One region of the Uliginosibacterium sp. sgz301328 genome, then DNA from elsewhere that is predicted to be linked to it. Evidence: predicted binding sites of a transcription regulator. Region 1 holds the regulator's gene; each other region holds the start of a gene.

Evidence for each region. Region 1 encodes HrcA, which represses chaperone genes, less so after heat shock. Its sites were predicted from a motif close to TNTTAGCACTCNNNGNCNNNGAGTGCTAANA; they were not measured.
Region 2: the regulator HrcA is predicted to act here: its motif matches at 2,286-2,316, upstream of rpoH (RNA polymerase sigma factor RpoH).
Region 3: the regulator HrcA is predicted to act here: its motif matches at 2,518-2,548, upstream of groES (co-chaperone GroES).

What each region holds. Positions count from the first base shown of each region.
Region 1 is NZ_JBGVSA010000035.1:5,245-9,527, forward strand. It holds gene hrpA (ATP-dependent RNA helicase HrpA) at 1-806, opposite strand, end outside; gene hemH (ferrochelatase) at 956-2,071, opposite strand; gene hrcA (heat-inducible transcriptional repressor HrcA) at 2,131-3,186, opposite strand; gene ACDA63_RS18405 (NAD kinase) at 3,326-4,222, shown strand; gene recN (DNA repair protein RecN) at 4,258-4,283, shown strand, end outside.
Region 2 is NZ_JBGVSA010000005.1:164,611-168,893, forward strand. It holds gene ACDA63_RS05785 (SCO family protein) at 1-127, shown strand, start outside; gene ACDA63_RS05790 (DUF1294 domain-containing protein) at 185-790, opposite strand; gene ACDA63_RS05795 (EamA family transporter) at 832-1,260, opposite strand; gene rpoH (RNA polymerase sigma factor RpoH) at 1,379-2,239, opposite strand; gene ACDA63_RS05805 (DUF2252 domain-containing protein) at 2,621-4,090, opposite strand; gene ACDA63_RS05810 (MipA/OmpV family protein) at 4,100-4,283, opposite strand, start outside.
Region 3 is NZ_JBGVSA010000004.1:216,582-220,864, forward strand. It holds gene ACDA63_RS04915 (Hsp70 family protein) at 1-1,214, shown strand, start outside; gene ACDA63_RS04920 (hypothetical protein) at 1,625-2,422, shown strand; gene groES (co-chaperone GroES) at 2,624-2,914, shown strand; gene groL (chaperonin GroEL) at 3,002-4,283, shown strand, end outside.

The DNA of each region.
Region 1 (4,283 bases):
GCAGCGGGCTTGGCGGCCTCTTCGTCCTCGATCGGGCGGTAGCGCATTTCGATCGGGTACATGCGGCCCGACACTTCGATCACGGGCGCCGGCTTGCCGCCGATGGCAAAGTGATTCGCAAAGCGTTCGGCGTCGAGCGTGGCCGAGGTGATGATGACTTTCAGGTCCGGACGGCGCGGCAGCAACTGGCGCAGGTAGCCGAGCAGGAAGTCGATATTCAGGCTGCGTTCGTGCGCTTCGTCGATGATGATCGTGTCGTATGCCGACAGCGACGGATCGCCCTGCGTTTCGGCCAGCAGGATGCCGTCCGTCATCAGCTTGATGTAGCTGTCCGCCCGAGTGTGGTCGGTAAAGCGCACCTTGAAGCCGACTGTACTGCCCAATTCGGAATCGAGTTCCTGCGCAATGCGCGTGGCCGTGGCGCGCGCCGCCAGCCGGCGCGGCTGCGTGTGGCCGATCAGCCCGGCTTCGCCGCGACCGATGTCGAGGCAGATCTTGGGCAGTTGCGTCGTTTTGCCGGAGCCGGTTTCGCCCGCGACGATCACCACCTGATTGGCGCGGATCAGTTCGGCGATTTCGTCGCGCCGCTGGTTGACGGGAAGTTCGCCGGGGAAGTTCGGGCGCGGGAGGTTCTGGCGGCGACGTGCGCGCAGTTCGGCGCTCTTCTCGAAGCGGCCGCGCAGCTTCTCCGGCAGATCGGCGAGCGCGCGCACAGGCTGCCGCGCTTCGCGCAGGGCGCGGTGCAGGGCGGCGCGGTCGGCGGACAGGACCTGATCGTAAAGGGCAGAAGACTCGCGGCGGGACATCGAAAACGGATCGAAAAATGGAGTGGGGTGCCGGCAACGCCGGCAGCGGCGTGTGATTCTAGCGGATGAAGCCGCGACAGGTTTCCGCTGGCCGCAAATGGGCCGGGCACCCATGGCCGACGATACGGCCATGGGGCGGTCGGCTGGAATTACTTGCCGTTTTTCGCGGGCATGGCTTCGACGAGCGCCACCTTGCGACGGGCGCGCAGCATCAGTTCCATCGCATCGGGCACGGGCTGGGCGAGCCAGTCGGCCATGTGGCGGCTGGCAATGTCGCGCAGCGCGCGGATGAAGTCCGGATCTTCGTTCAGGCACTCGATGTAGTTGTATTGCTGGCCACCTGCGCTCATGAAGGCGGTCTTGACTTCCATGCCGACCTCTTCGAGCGTTTCCAGGCAATCCGAAACGAACCCTGGGCAGATGACGTCGACGTGCTTGACGCCCTTGGCGGCCAGTTCGCGCAGGGTCGGCTCGGTGTAGGGGCGCAGCCATTCGGTGCGGCCGAAGCGCGACTGGAACGTGACCACGTATTCGTCGTCGCTCAGGTTGAGCTGCTGGGCGAGCAGGCGGGCGGTTTCGTGGCACTCGAAGAAGTACGGGTCGCCCTTTTCGATGCTGTAGCGTGGCACGCCGTGAAAGCTCATCACCAGCTTTTCGCCCTTGCCGTTCTGCGCCCAACTGCGCGTGACCGTGCCGGCCAGCGCAGAGATGTATGCCGGGTCGTCATGGAAGCTGCGCACGAAGCGCATTTCGGGAACCTTGCGCAGCCGGCGCATGACCTTGGCCACGGCGTCGAAAGCGCTGCCCGTGCTGCTGCTGGCGTATTGCGGGTAGAGCGGCAGCACCAGCACGCGGTCGCATTGACGGCCCTTGAGCCAGTCGAGTGCGAAGCGCACGTCGGGTTCGCCATAGCGCATGGCGTAGGCTACCTGTACGTCGTCGCGGCCGGTTTCGGTGAAATAGCCGGCCAGCAGCTTTCGCTGGCGCTCCGTGTGGATGCGCAGCGGCGAACCTTCGGGCGTCCAGACCTTGCGATACTTGAGCGCGGACTGGCGTGGGCGGGTATTGAGAATCCACGCATTGACGATCGGCAGCCACACGATCTTGGGGATTTCGACTACGCGCGAATCGAGCAGGAACTGCTGCAGGTACGGCCGTACCGATTTGGCATCGGCCTTGGCCGGTGTGCCGAGATTCATCAGGAGGATGCCGATGCGGGGTGCCTGCTCGGCTTGCTGCGGTGGTTCGCGGAAAAGAGAGAACATGTATGTGCCGCGCGAGGCCTGCGACGTGTTGCATCGCCGGCCCTGCGGTGTATGCCCGGTTAATTGTTGTGGTGGGACAGCGCGCTGGTAAGCAGGCGTGCCGTGATATCGACGATCGGGATCACCCGTTCGTAAGCCATGCGCGTGGGGCCGATGACGCCGACCGTACCGACCAGTTCGCCGTCAACTTCGTACGGCGCGGTGACCACGCTGCATTCGTCGAGCGAAGCGATGCCCGATTCGCTGCCGATGAAGATCTGCACCCCGTCGGCGCGGTTGGATATGTCGAGCAACTGGATCAGGCCGGATTTCTGCTCGAACAGGCGGAACAGATCGCGCAGACGCGACATGTTCGACGAGAGATCTTCGATCTCCAGCAGGTTGCCTTCGCCCGACACCACGTAACTGGTGTCGCGCGCTTCGTTCATGGCTTCCTGCCCGGCGGCGATGGCGCCGTTCATCAGTTCGGACATGTCGCCTTGCAACGCGACCAGTTCGGCCTGTAGCCGGCCGAGCATTTCGCTGAACGACAGGCCCGCGCAATGGTGGTTGAGATAATTGGCGGCCGTGGTCAGTTCCGAGGCCGAATAACTGCGGCGCGTGAAGAGAATGCGGTTCTGCACGTCGCCCGAGGTCGTGACGATGATCAGCAGCACACGCGTGTCCGACAGACTGACGAATTCGATCTGGCGGATCTTGGTGTTGTCCTTGCGAGCGGCCACCACGACGCCGGCGAACTGCGTCAGTTGCGACAGCAATTGCGAGGCCGAGCTGATCATGCGAGCCGGATCGTTCGGCTGCAACCGGTATTCCAGCTCGCGCACCTTGGCCTGTTCCATCGGCTGCACGGTGAGCAGGCTGTCGACGAAGATGCGATAGCCGCGCGCGGTGGGGATGCGGCCGGCCGAGGTGTGCGGGCTGGCGACAAAGCCGTGTTCCTCAAGATCGGCCATCACGTTGCGGATGGTCGCTGGCGACAGTTCGAGCCCGGACTGGCGCGACAACGAGCGCGAGCCGACCGGCTGGCCTTCGGCGATGTAGCACTCCACCAGGGTCTTGAGGAGGACCTTGGCGCGTGCATCGAGTGAATCGGTGGGGGCTTTTACATCCGGCATAGGTATCGATTCTAAGAAACCGGGGGCCTTCGCGGAAGACCTCTGACACATCGCGCCACATCCGGCTGACGGGGCGGGGCCTCGGGCAAACCCGAAAACCTCGGGGCGGCCGCGTCCAGAATAGGTAAAATGCGGCGCCATGAACGTCGAAACCGCCATCGTATTCAAAACTGTCGCGCTACTGGGCAAATACCAGAGCAGCGAAGCCGCCGAGGCGCTGGGCCGCCTGGAGGCGTTCCTTGCCGCGCAAGGCTTGACGGTGTGGATCGAAGCCGACACCGCCAAGGCGGTGGGCGCGATCGGTTCTGCGACGGCCGTGAGTTTCGAGCAGATCGGTGAGGAAGCCGACCTGGCCATCGTCGTCGGCGGCGACGGCACCCTGTTGTCTGCCGCGCGGCGGCTGGCGCTCTACAACGTACCGCTGGTGGGCATCAACCAGGGGCGGTTGGGTTTTCTGACCGACATCGGCCGGGACGAGATGATCCAGCGCGTGGGCGAGATCCTGGCCGGCCAATACCTGCGTGAGCGCCGCATGCTGCTCGACGCCGAAGTGCTGCGCGGAGGCCAGCACGTCTTCCACACCGTGGCGCTCAACGACGTGGTGCTCTCGCGCGGCGAGAGCGGGCGCATGATCGAATTCGATTTGCACGTCGACGGCGAATACATCTATTCGCAACGCTCGGACGGCATGATCGTCGCGACGCCCACCGGCTCGACCGCATATGCATTGTCGGCCAACGGTCCGCTGCTGCATCCGAGGCTCGCAGGCATCGTGCTCGTGCCGCTGCTGCCCCACGGGCTGACGTATCGTCCGCTGGCGCTGGCGCAGGAAAGCGTGGTCGAACTGGTGATCTCACCCGGATACGACGCACGCATTCACTTCGACGGGCAGACGCTGTTCGAGGCGCATCCGCTGGACCGCATCCGCCTGCGCCGTTCTGCCCAGCACGTCACGCTCTTGCATCCGGAGGGCTACAGCTACTTTGCGGTGTTGCGCGAAAAGCTCCATTGGAGCGCCGCGCCGCGCCTTTCCTGATCGATTCCATCCATCCAGACCCGCGCCACACCTACATGCTGCGACGCCTGCTGATTTCCGA
Region 2 (4,283 bases), on a different contig from region 1:
CACGATGGACCACACGGCGGGCATTTATGTGTTCGATCCCAAGGGCCGGGCTCGCCTGTTCGTCCGCAATGGCGAAACGCCGGAGCGCCTCACGCATGACATCCAGCTCTTGCTGAACGGGAGCTGATGTCGTCATGCCCGAATTTCAGAGGCCGCTTCAGCGGCCTTTCTTTTGCGCGAGAAGCTAGCCCGCAAGCGTTCTGATGAACTGTTGCCCTGACGTCGAAAACAACCATGCGAAGGCGCCGCAATTGAGGAACACGGTCATCCAGAACATCGACTGGAATGAGGTCTTGGCGGATTTGTGCCGCAGCAGGCGCTGAGCGGCTAGTGCGCCCGGCCAGCCGCCCACCAGCGCGAGAATGTGCAGCGTGCTCTCCTTCGTTCGCCATTTACCGCGCAGTGCCGCCGATTTGTCGTGCGCATATGCGATGAACGCCACGGCGCTGGCCGTGAGGTAGACCAGCGCCACCAGCACAGGTAGTCGTCCGCTGATTACGCCGAAAGCCAGCGCCGACACGAACCCGAGTGCAAAAACAATCGGAACCTTGCTCGCGCCGGGCGCGGCCGAAAAGGCGTTATCGCCCGCGAAGGACACCGCGCGCGCTTGCCTCCGACCGTCCCCGTCGGTAATGCATTCGTACGTGACAAGCTCTCCGCCGACAGGGCGGCGCAGAGGGTTCCTGAATGCGCTGATGTGAACGAAGACGCGTCGGCTACCGTCGCTTGGTGCGATGACGCCGAAGCCCTTATCGTCCTGCCATTCGGTCAGACGTCCCTGGTAGCGCATGACTCGGTCGGATGTTCCGCAATGGCCTGCATGCTGGCCGATCAGCGCTTGAATCCCAACACCAGCACGCCAGCGCCGACTAGCAGAATGCCGAACCATTCGCGCGGCGCCGGCCGTTCGCCCAGAAAGATCACCGCGAAAACGGCCACGAGCAGCACGCTGAGCTTGTCGACCGGTGCGACCTTGGAAGCATCGCCGATCTTGAGGGCGCGGAAGTAACACACCCACGACGCGCCCGTGGCGAGCCCCGAGAGGATCAGGAATGTCCATGTCTTGGCAGGCAATTGGAGCGGATTGCTCCATTTGCCGGTGGCATACACAAAGATCGACAGCACGATGATGATGACCGCCGTACGGATCAGCGTGGCGAGGTCCGAATCGACGCCTGCCAGGCCGATCTTGGCGAAGATGGCGGTGAGCGCGGCGAAGGCCGCCGACATCAGTGCCCAATGGAACCATGAACTGCTCATGCGTCCTCCGCAATGTCAGGGAAGATGCCAATGATAGTCCGTGCGTAACACCTGCCAGCGCGTCGACAAAAAAAGGCCGGCAATCATGTGCCGGCCTTGCTCGGGTGCGCTGTGCCGCTCAGGCTGCAATCAAGCCTCGCATCTTCTGCAATGCCTTGGCTTCGATCTGGCGAATCCGCTCTGCCGACACGCCGTATTCGGCGGCCAGCTCGTGCAGCGTGGCGGGGTTGTCTTCCACCAGCCAGCGACGTTGCACGATCGTGCGGCTGCGTTCGTCGAGGCTTTGCAGCGCGGAACGCAGGCCTTCGTCCTGCAGGTGTTCCATCTGCGCGGTCGCCAGCGCTTCGGACGGCTCGTCGGCATCGTCAGCCAGATAGGTGATCGGTGCGACACGCGACTCGTCGTCGTCCGGGCCATTGTCCAGCGCCACGTCGCCGCCCGAGAAACGGGTTTCCATCTCGACCACTTCTTCTGGCTTCACCCCGAGCGTGCGGGCGATGCGATCGACCTCGCTGCGCGACAGCGACGCCGATTCACCACGCATGCTGCGCAGGTTGAAGAACAGCTTGCGCTGCGCCTTGGTCGTGGCGATCTTCACGAGACGCCAGTTCTTCAGGATGTATTCGTGGATTTCGGCCTTGATCCAGTGGATCGCGAACGACACCAGCCGCACGCCGCGATCCGGGTCGAAGCGCTTGACGGCCTTCATCAGGCCGACGTTGCCTTCCTGGATGAGGTCCGCGTGGGGCAGGCCGTAGCCGAGATAATTGCGGGCGATCGAGACGACCAGCCGCAGGTGCGACAGCACGAGCTGGCGCGCCGATTCCAGGTCGCCTTCATCGCGCAGCTTGCGCGCCAACGCCATTTCCTGCTCTTCGGTGAGCATTGGGAAACGGTTGGCCGCCTGCATGTACTGGTCGATACTGCCCAGTGCGTTGGGGACGGGGAACGACAGCGCTTGAGACGTGTTGTGTGTCATGGCACCTCCTAAACATCGAACCGGCTCTGTCGCCGGTCGGAGTGCATTTTAGCACTCGTAGTGTATGAGTGCTAACAACGGGAAAAGGTTCCCGCAAGGTGAGGGTTTGGTCATTTCGGGACTTGCCTCGGCGATGTGCCAGCACGCGACGTGCCATCAGACCCGAGTTCAGGGCCGCGGTCCACTTATCGTTTGTATACAGATAATTAATCGATATCCAACTCCCGGCACGGGGCACGATAACGTCACACGGGCGTAACCTTGCGCCCCTAAAGTGCGCACATCCCCAGGGATGACTCCGGCAGGGCTGAGTCCGACAGGCCTTGCACCAATTCCCCAACGCCGGCTCGACGCCGGCGTTTCTGTCTGCGGCGCTCGTCCTCAGTCTTCCATGTGCGCTTCGATGCGGCCGTTGCGGATGGCGGCAAGCAGCGCCGCATGGTCGCGCTCGGTCTGGTCGGCATAAGCGCTGGCGAAGTCGGCCAGCGCGTCTTCGAATGCCGTGCTGTTGCCCAGGTAGCCGGCCAGCAATACGGCGTCGCCGGAGCGAGCGTGGGCGCGGGCCAGCGCCCGGCCGCACAGGCTGCCGAAGTTGCGCAGGTTGGTCGGGCGCATGATCTCGACTTCTGGCTTGATCTTGGCGTCGCGCAGTTGCCGGATGTACATATGCTTGTTCGCACGGCTCACCGTCCAGCCGAGGAAGGCGTCACTAGCGGCCTGCATGATCTGCTGGCCCGCCACCACCCGCTGGCCGTGGTTGGCATAGGGGCTCGCGCCGACATAGGGTTCCAGCACCGAGGCGCGTGCCTCCTTGTACTGAAGGAACAGCGGGTCGCCGTTGCCGGACATCAGCAGAACGATGCCGCATTCCGTTCCCACGCTGCCGATGCCAACGACCTTGATGGCGATGTCGGCCACCTTGTAGCGGTCCAGCAGGACACGCCGCGGGGCCGGCAGCGATTCGAGATAGGTCGTGTAGACATGTGCGAGCCCGTGGGCGATGGCTTCATCGTCCATGTCGGCTGCGTGGTAGATCAGAGGCGGCTCGTCCTTGATGCGCGGACGCGTGCCGGCCGAGAACGCCAGTTTGGCGAACTCCTTTTCGCTGGCACTTTTGTCGACGGCGCGGTTCAGTCGATTGCGCGCATAGCGTCGGAATTCGGTATCGTCGATCGCGTCGATCACTTCCTGCAGGTCGATGCTGTCGTACCAGGCGTCGAGGATCGGCATGAGCGCGTAGCGCCCCATCCATTCGCGGTAGGCGGCCGCCATGGCCCAGGCCGCTTCTTCGCAGTTCTCGTCATTGAAGCCATTGCTGCGCCCGGCCAGCACGAAGCTGGTGGCCAGGCGCTTGACGTCCCACTCCCACGGGCCGACGGCGGTCTCGTCGAAGTCGTTGATATCGAACGCGATGCGGCGCTCGGGCGTGGCGAATCCGCCGAAATTGAGCAGATGGCAGTCGCCACACACCTGCAATCGCGGACCGGAGATCGGCGTGCTCGCGAGATCGCCTGCCATGACGGCCGCCGCACCCCGGAAGAAGCTGAACGGCGAGGTCGCCATCCGCCCGTAGCGGATCGGAATGAGCTGCGGAATGCGCCCGATGCTCGACGCGATCAGCGTATCGATCGGATCGGCTCGCCCATCCGGTTCCTTCCACTCGCCGTGCGCCTTGCGTGGGCACGCGTCGCGCAGGATGCGGCCGGCAAGACTGCGTTCATCCGGCGGTAGCGGATGCGACTGCTCCGGGTGCAGACGCACGGCCTCGCCCGTCACTCGCCCCGTTTTGCGCGGAGCGGTGCGACGGGCGCGCGCACTGCGCGATGCCGGGCGTTCATCGTTTGTTGCCATGGAGGGCCCTCATTGCCAGACATATCCGATGCCGATGCCGTAGGTCCACTGATTGCGATTGCCGCGCTGTGAGACGATCGGACTGTCTGCTGCCTTGTCCGTCAGGCGCTGGTAGAAACCGCCGATACCGCCCCACCAATTGCCCGACAGCTTCATCACCAGCGCGGGCCACGCATAGTACTGGCGCACACCA
Region 3 (4,283 bases), on a different contig from region 1:
ACTCCACCGCCGCCGTTCACACGCCCGATGGGCCGCGCCTGATCGCGCTGGAAGACGGCAGGCCCACGCTGCCCTCTGCCGTGTTCTTCAACCTCGACGAAGAGCGGCAGACCTACGGCCGCGCGGCCATCGCCGAGTACCTGGAAGGTTACGAGGGGCGGCTGATGCGGTCGATGAAGAGCCTGCTCGGCAGCGGCCTGATGGAAGCCGGCACCGAGATCGGCGGGCGTTTGTTGCCATTCCGTGCGCTGGTCGGTGACTTCATCGGCACCATCAAGCACCGTACCGAAGCCGCGTGTGGTCATGCGTGCGATGCGGTCGTCGTCGGGCGCCCGGTGCGCTTCGTCGATGAGGACGACGCGGCCGATCGCCTGGCGCAGGACACGCTCGAACAAATCGTCCGCGGACTGGGTTTTGCCGAGGTCAGCTTTCAGTTCGAGCCCATCGCGGCGGCGCACGCGTATGAGCAGGACATCACGCGCGAAGAGCTCGTGCTGATCGTCGACATCGGCGGCGGCACATCGGATTTCTCATTGGTTCGCCTGTCGCCCGAGCGTCGCGCATTGGCGGATCGTTCGGCGGACCTGCTGGGCAACACCGGCGTGCACATCGGTGGCACGGATTTCGACAAGCGTCTTTCGCTGGCCTGCGTGATGCCCGAACTCGGGCTGGGCGACACGCTCCGCAACGGCGCACCGATTCCCAACAGTGTCTATTACCTGCTGGCAACCTGGCACACCATCAATCAGGCCTACCAGGGCAAGGTGTGGTCGGGGTTCCAGGAAATCGCCCGCAACCTGGCCGAACCGCGTCGCTTCGAGCGACTGCTCAATGTCATCCGCAAGCAGGCCGGTCATCAACTGGCGATGCAGGTCGAAGCCGGCAAGATCGATCTTTCCGCGGCGGACCTCAGCACGCTGGCGCTCGACGAAGCCGAAGACGGCTTGCGCATCGCACTCAAGCGCGGCGAGTTCGAAGCGGCGATCGCAGGCGAGATAGAACGCATCGGCGTTGCCGCGGAAACGTGTCTGGCGCAGGCGGGCGTGGCACCTTCGCGCATCGACACGCTTTTCTTCACCGGCGGGTCGTCGGCCGTGCCGGCATTGCGTCAGGGGCTGGCGCAGCGTTTCCCTGCTGCGCGTGCGGTGGAAGGTGATCTGTACGGCAGCGTGGGCTGCGGCCTGGCGGTGGTTGCCGGCCAGCGCTACGGCTAGGTCGCTTTGCGCGACAGCGTGGGTGAGCCGGAGTCGCCGGCCAGGATCTTCGGGTGTTGTTCAGGCAATCCTTGGGCGGGCATTCTTCGATTCCTCCTGCGCGAGGACGGTCTTGCCTCGGATATGTCTTTGTCGTGATCGCACCGCGCCGCGCATTGCGTGCGATCAGGTCAATCGTGAGGCAGGCGCCGACATCATGCGCGGCCCCGAATCCGCCGCACGCGTTCGTTGAACGTTCATCGCGCGCATTCGCGCAGGTTCGACGATTCCTCCGGAATACGCGACGAATGCGGCGATTGCGCGGTCGATTCTTCTTGTGGAGAAAGGGCGGTCATTCCGGTCCGCGGGATGCCCGCCGATGAACGAGGCTTGGTGGTTCCGGGCGATACGTTCATGACAAGGAGATTCCGATGGTCCGATGGCAGGCACTTTCCCGCGTGGCATGTCTGGCGCTGATCGCCGCGAGCATGCATGGTCCGGCATGCGCGCAGGTGAGCGGCGACGATGTCAAATCCGCAAACAATCCTCTTCAGCCGATCTTCGGCTTCAATTTGCATGACCAATACGTCGGCGCCTACGACGGTCTCGACGACAAGGACTCCAACGCTTTCATGCTGCGCGCCATCTTGCCGCACAAGGCGTTCGGTCGCCCGCAGATCATGCGGGCGACCATGCCGGTGGTGACCTCGCCCGACGTCGCGCCAAACGGACGCAAGACCGGTGCGGGCGACCTCAACCTGTTCGACATATTCCTGTTCAAGGCAGGCGGCATCGAGATCGGTGTCGGGCCGCAATTGACCGCGCCGACCGCGAGCGACGACGCACTGGGCACGGGTAAGTGGCAGGCAGGCCTGGCCGGGGCGGTGATCGCGCCGCAGTCCTGGGGCCTGCTGGGCGCGCTGGTGACCTGGCAGACATCGTTCGCCGGCGATAGCGACCGGCGCCGACAGAACAACGCCACCGCGCAGCCGTTCCTGATCTACAACCTGTCGAAGGGCTGGTTCGTGCGCAGCACCGCCACCTGGAGCTTCGACCTGGAAACCAACTCGCGTTACATCCCGGTGGGCCTGGGAGCGGGCAGGGTGTGGAAATCGGGCGGCATCACCTACAACCTGTTCGTGGAGCCCCAGTGGACGGTGATCTCGCATGGCAGCGCGGTGCCGCAATTCCAGGTGTTCGCCGGACTGAACCTGCAATTCCCCCTGTAAGCCAGCCCGGACGAGTGCCGTTTCGCGGGCCTGCGCAAATGCCATGAGCGGATTTGCGTGGGCCCCGACTTGAAATCCCGATACCTCGCACCTATCATTAGCACTCGCCGGGGGGGAGTGCTAACAAAACTCCTGCCTCCAAACGCTTTCTTTTGTGCGGGCGCACTGCGCCCACCAACGTTTTGTCCGACAGGAGTCGATATGAAAATCCGTCCTTTGCACGACCGTGTGATCGTCAAGCGCATCGAAGCAGAACGCACCACCGCCAGCGGCATCGTCATCCCCGACAGCGCCGGTGAAAAGCCCGATCAGGGCGAAGTCCTGGCCATCGGCAACGGCAAGCTGCTCGACAGCGGCGAAGTCCGCAAGCTGGACGTCAAGGTTGGCGACCGCGTGCTGTTCGGCAAGTACGCCGGCCAGACCGTCAAGGTCGAAGGCCAGGAAGTCCTGGTCCTGCGCGAAGAAGACATCCTGGGCGTGATCGAGGCCTGAGTCCGCGGCGCCCCTGTCTGAGGGGCGCACGACCGACTTCGCCGCGAATCCGCTGCATTCCGAATCAATCAATACCTGGAGTATCAAATGCCCGCCAAGCAAGTTCTGTTTGCCGACGACGCACGTTCCAAGATCGTCAATGGTGTCAACGTCCTGGCCAACGCCGTCAAGGTGACCCTGGGCCCGAAGGGCCGCAACGTGGTGCTGGAGCGCTCGTTCGGCGCCCCCACCGTGACTAAGGACGGTGTTTCCGTCGCCAAGGAAATCGAACTGAAGGACAAGTTCGAAAACATGGGCGCCCAACTGGTCAAGGAAGTCGCATCCAAGACCTCGGACAACGCCGGTGACGGCACCACCACCGCGACCGTGCTGGCCCAGGCCATCGTTCGCGAAGGCTTCAAGTACGTGGCCGCCGGCTTCAACCCGACGGACCTGAAGCGCGGTATCGACAAGGCTGTTTCCGGCATCGTTGCCGAGATCAAGAAGAACGCCAAGCCGACCACCACCTCGAAGGAAATCGCCCAGGTCGGCTCGATCTCCGCCAACTCCGACGAATCCATCGGCCAGATCATCGCTGAAGCCATGGACAAGGTCGGCAAGGAAGGCGTGATCACCGTCGAAGACGGCAAGTCGCTGGAAAACGAACTGGACGTCGTGGAAGGTATGCAGTTCGACCGCGGCTACCTGTCGCCGTACTTCATCAACAACCCGGACCGCCAGATCGCCGTTCTGGAAGCCCCGTTCGTGCTGCTGTACGACAAGAAGATCTCCAACATCCGCGACCTGCTGCCGGTGCTGGAAGGCGTGGCCAAGGCCGGCCGTCCGCTGCTTATCATCGCTGAAGACGTCGAAGGCGAAGCCCTGGCGACCCTCGTGGTGAACAACATCCGCGGCATCCTGAAGACCGTTGCCGTCAAGGCCCCGGGCTTCGGCGACCGTCGCAAGGCCATGCTGGAAGACATCGCCATCCTGACGGGCGGCACGGTGATCTCCGAAGAAGTCGGCCTGTCGCTGGAAAAGGCAACCCTGCAAGACCTCGGCCAAGCCAAGCGCGTCGAAGTCGAAAAGGAAAACACCACCGTCATCGACGGCGCTGGTTCGGCTGACCAGATCCAGGCTCGCGTTGCCCAGATCGACGCCCTGATCGAAGGCGCGACCTCCGACTACGACCGCGAAAAGCTGCAAGAGCGCAAGGCCAAGCTGGCCGGCGGCGTGGCCGTGATCAAGGTTGGTGCTGCGACCGAAGTCGAAATGAAGGAAAAGAAGGCCCGCGTGGAAGACGCGCTGCACGCAACCCGTGCCGCCGTTGAAGAAGGCGTCGTGGCCGGTGGCGGCGTGGCGCTGCTGCGCGCCCGTGCCAACGTGGCCG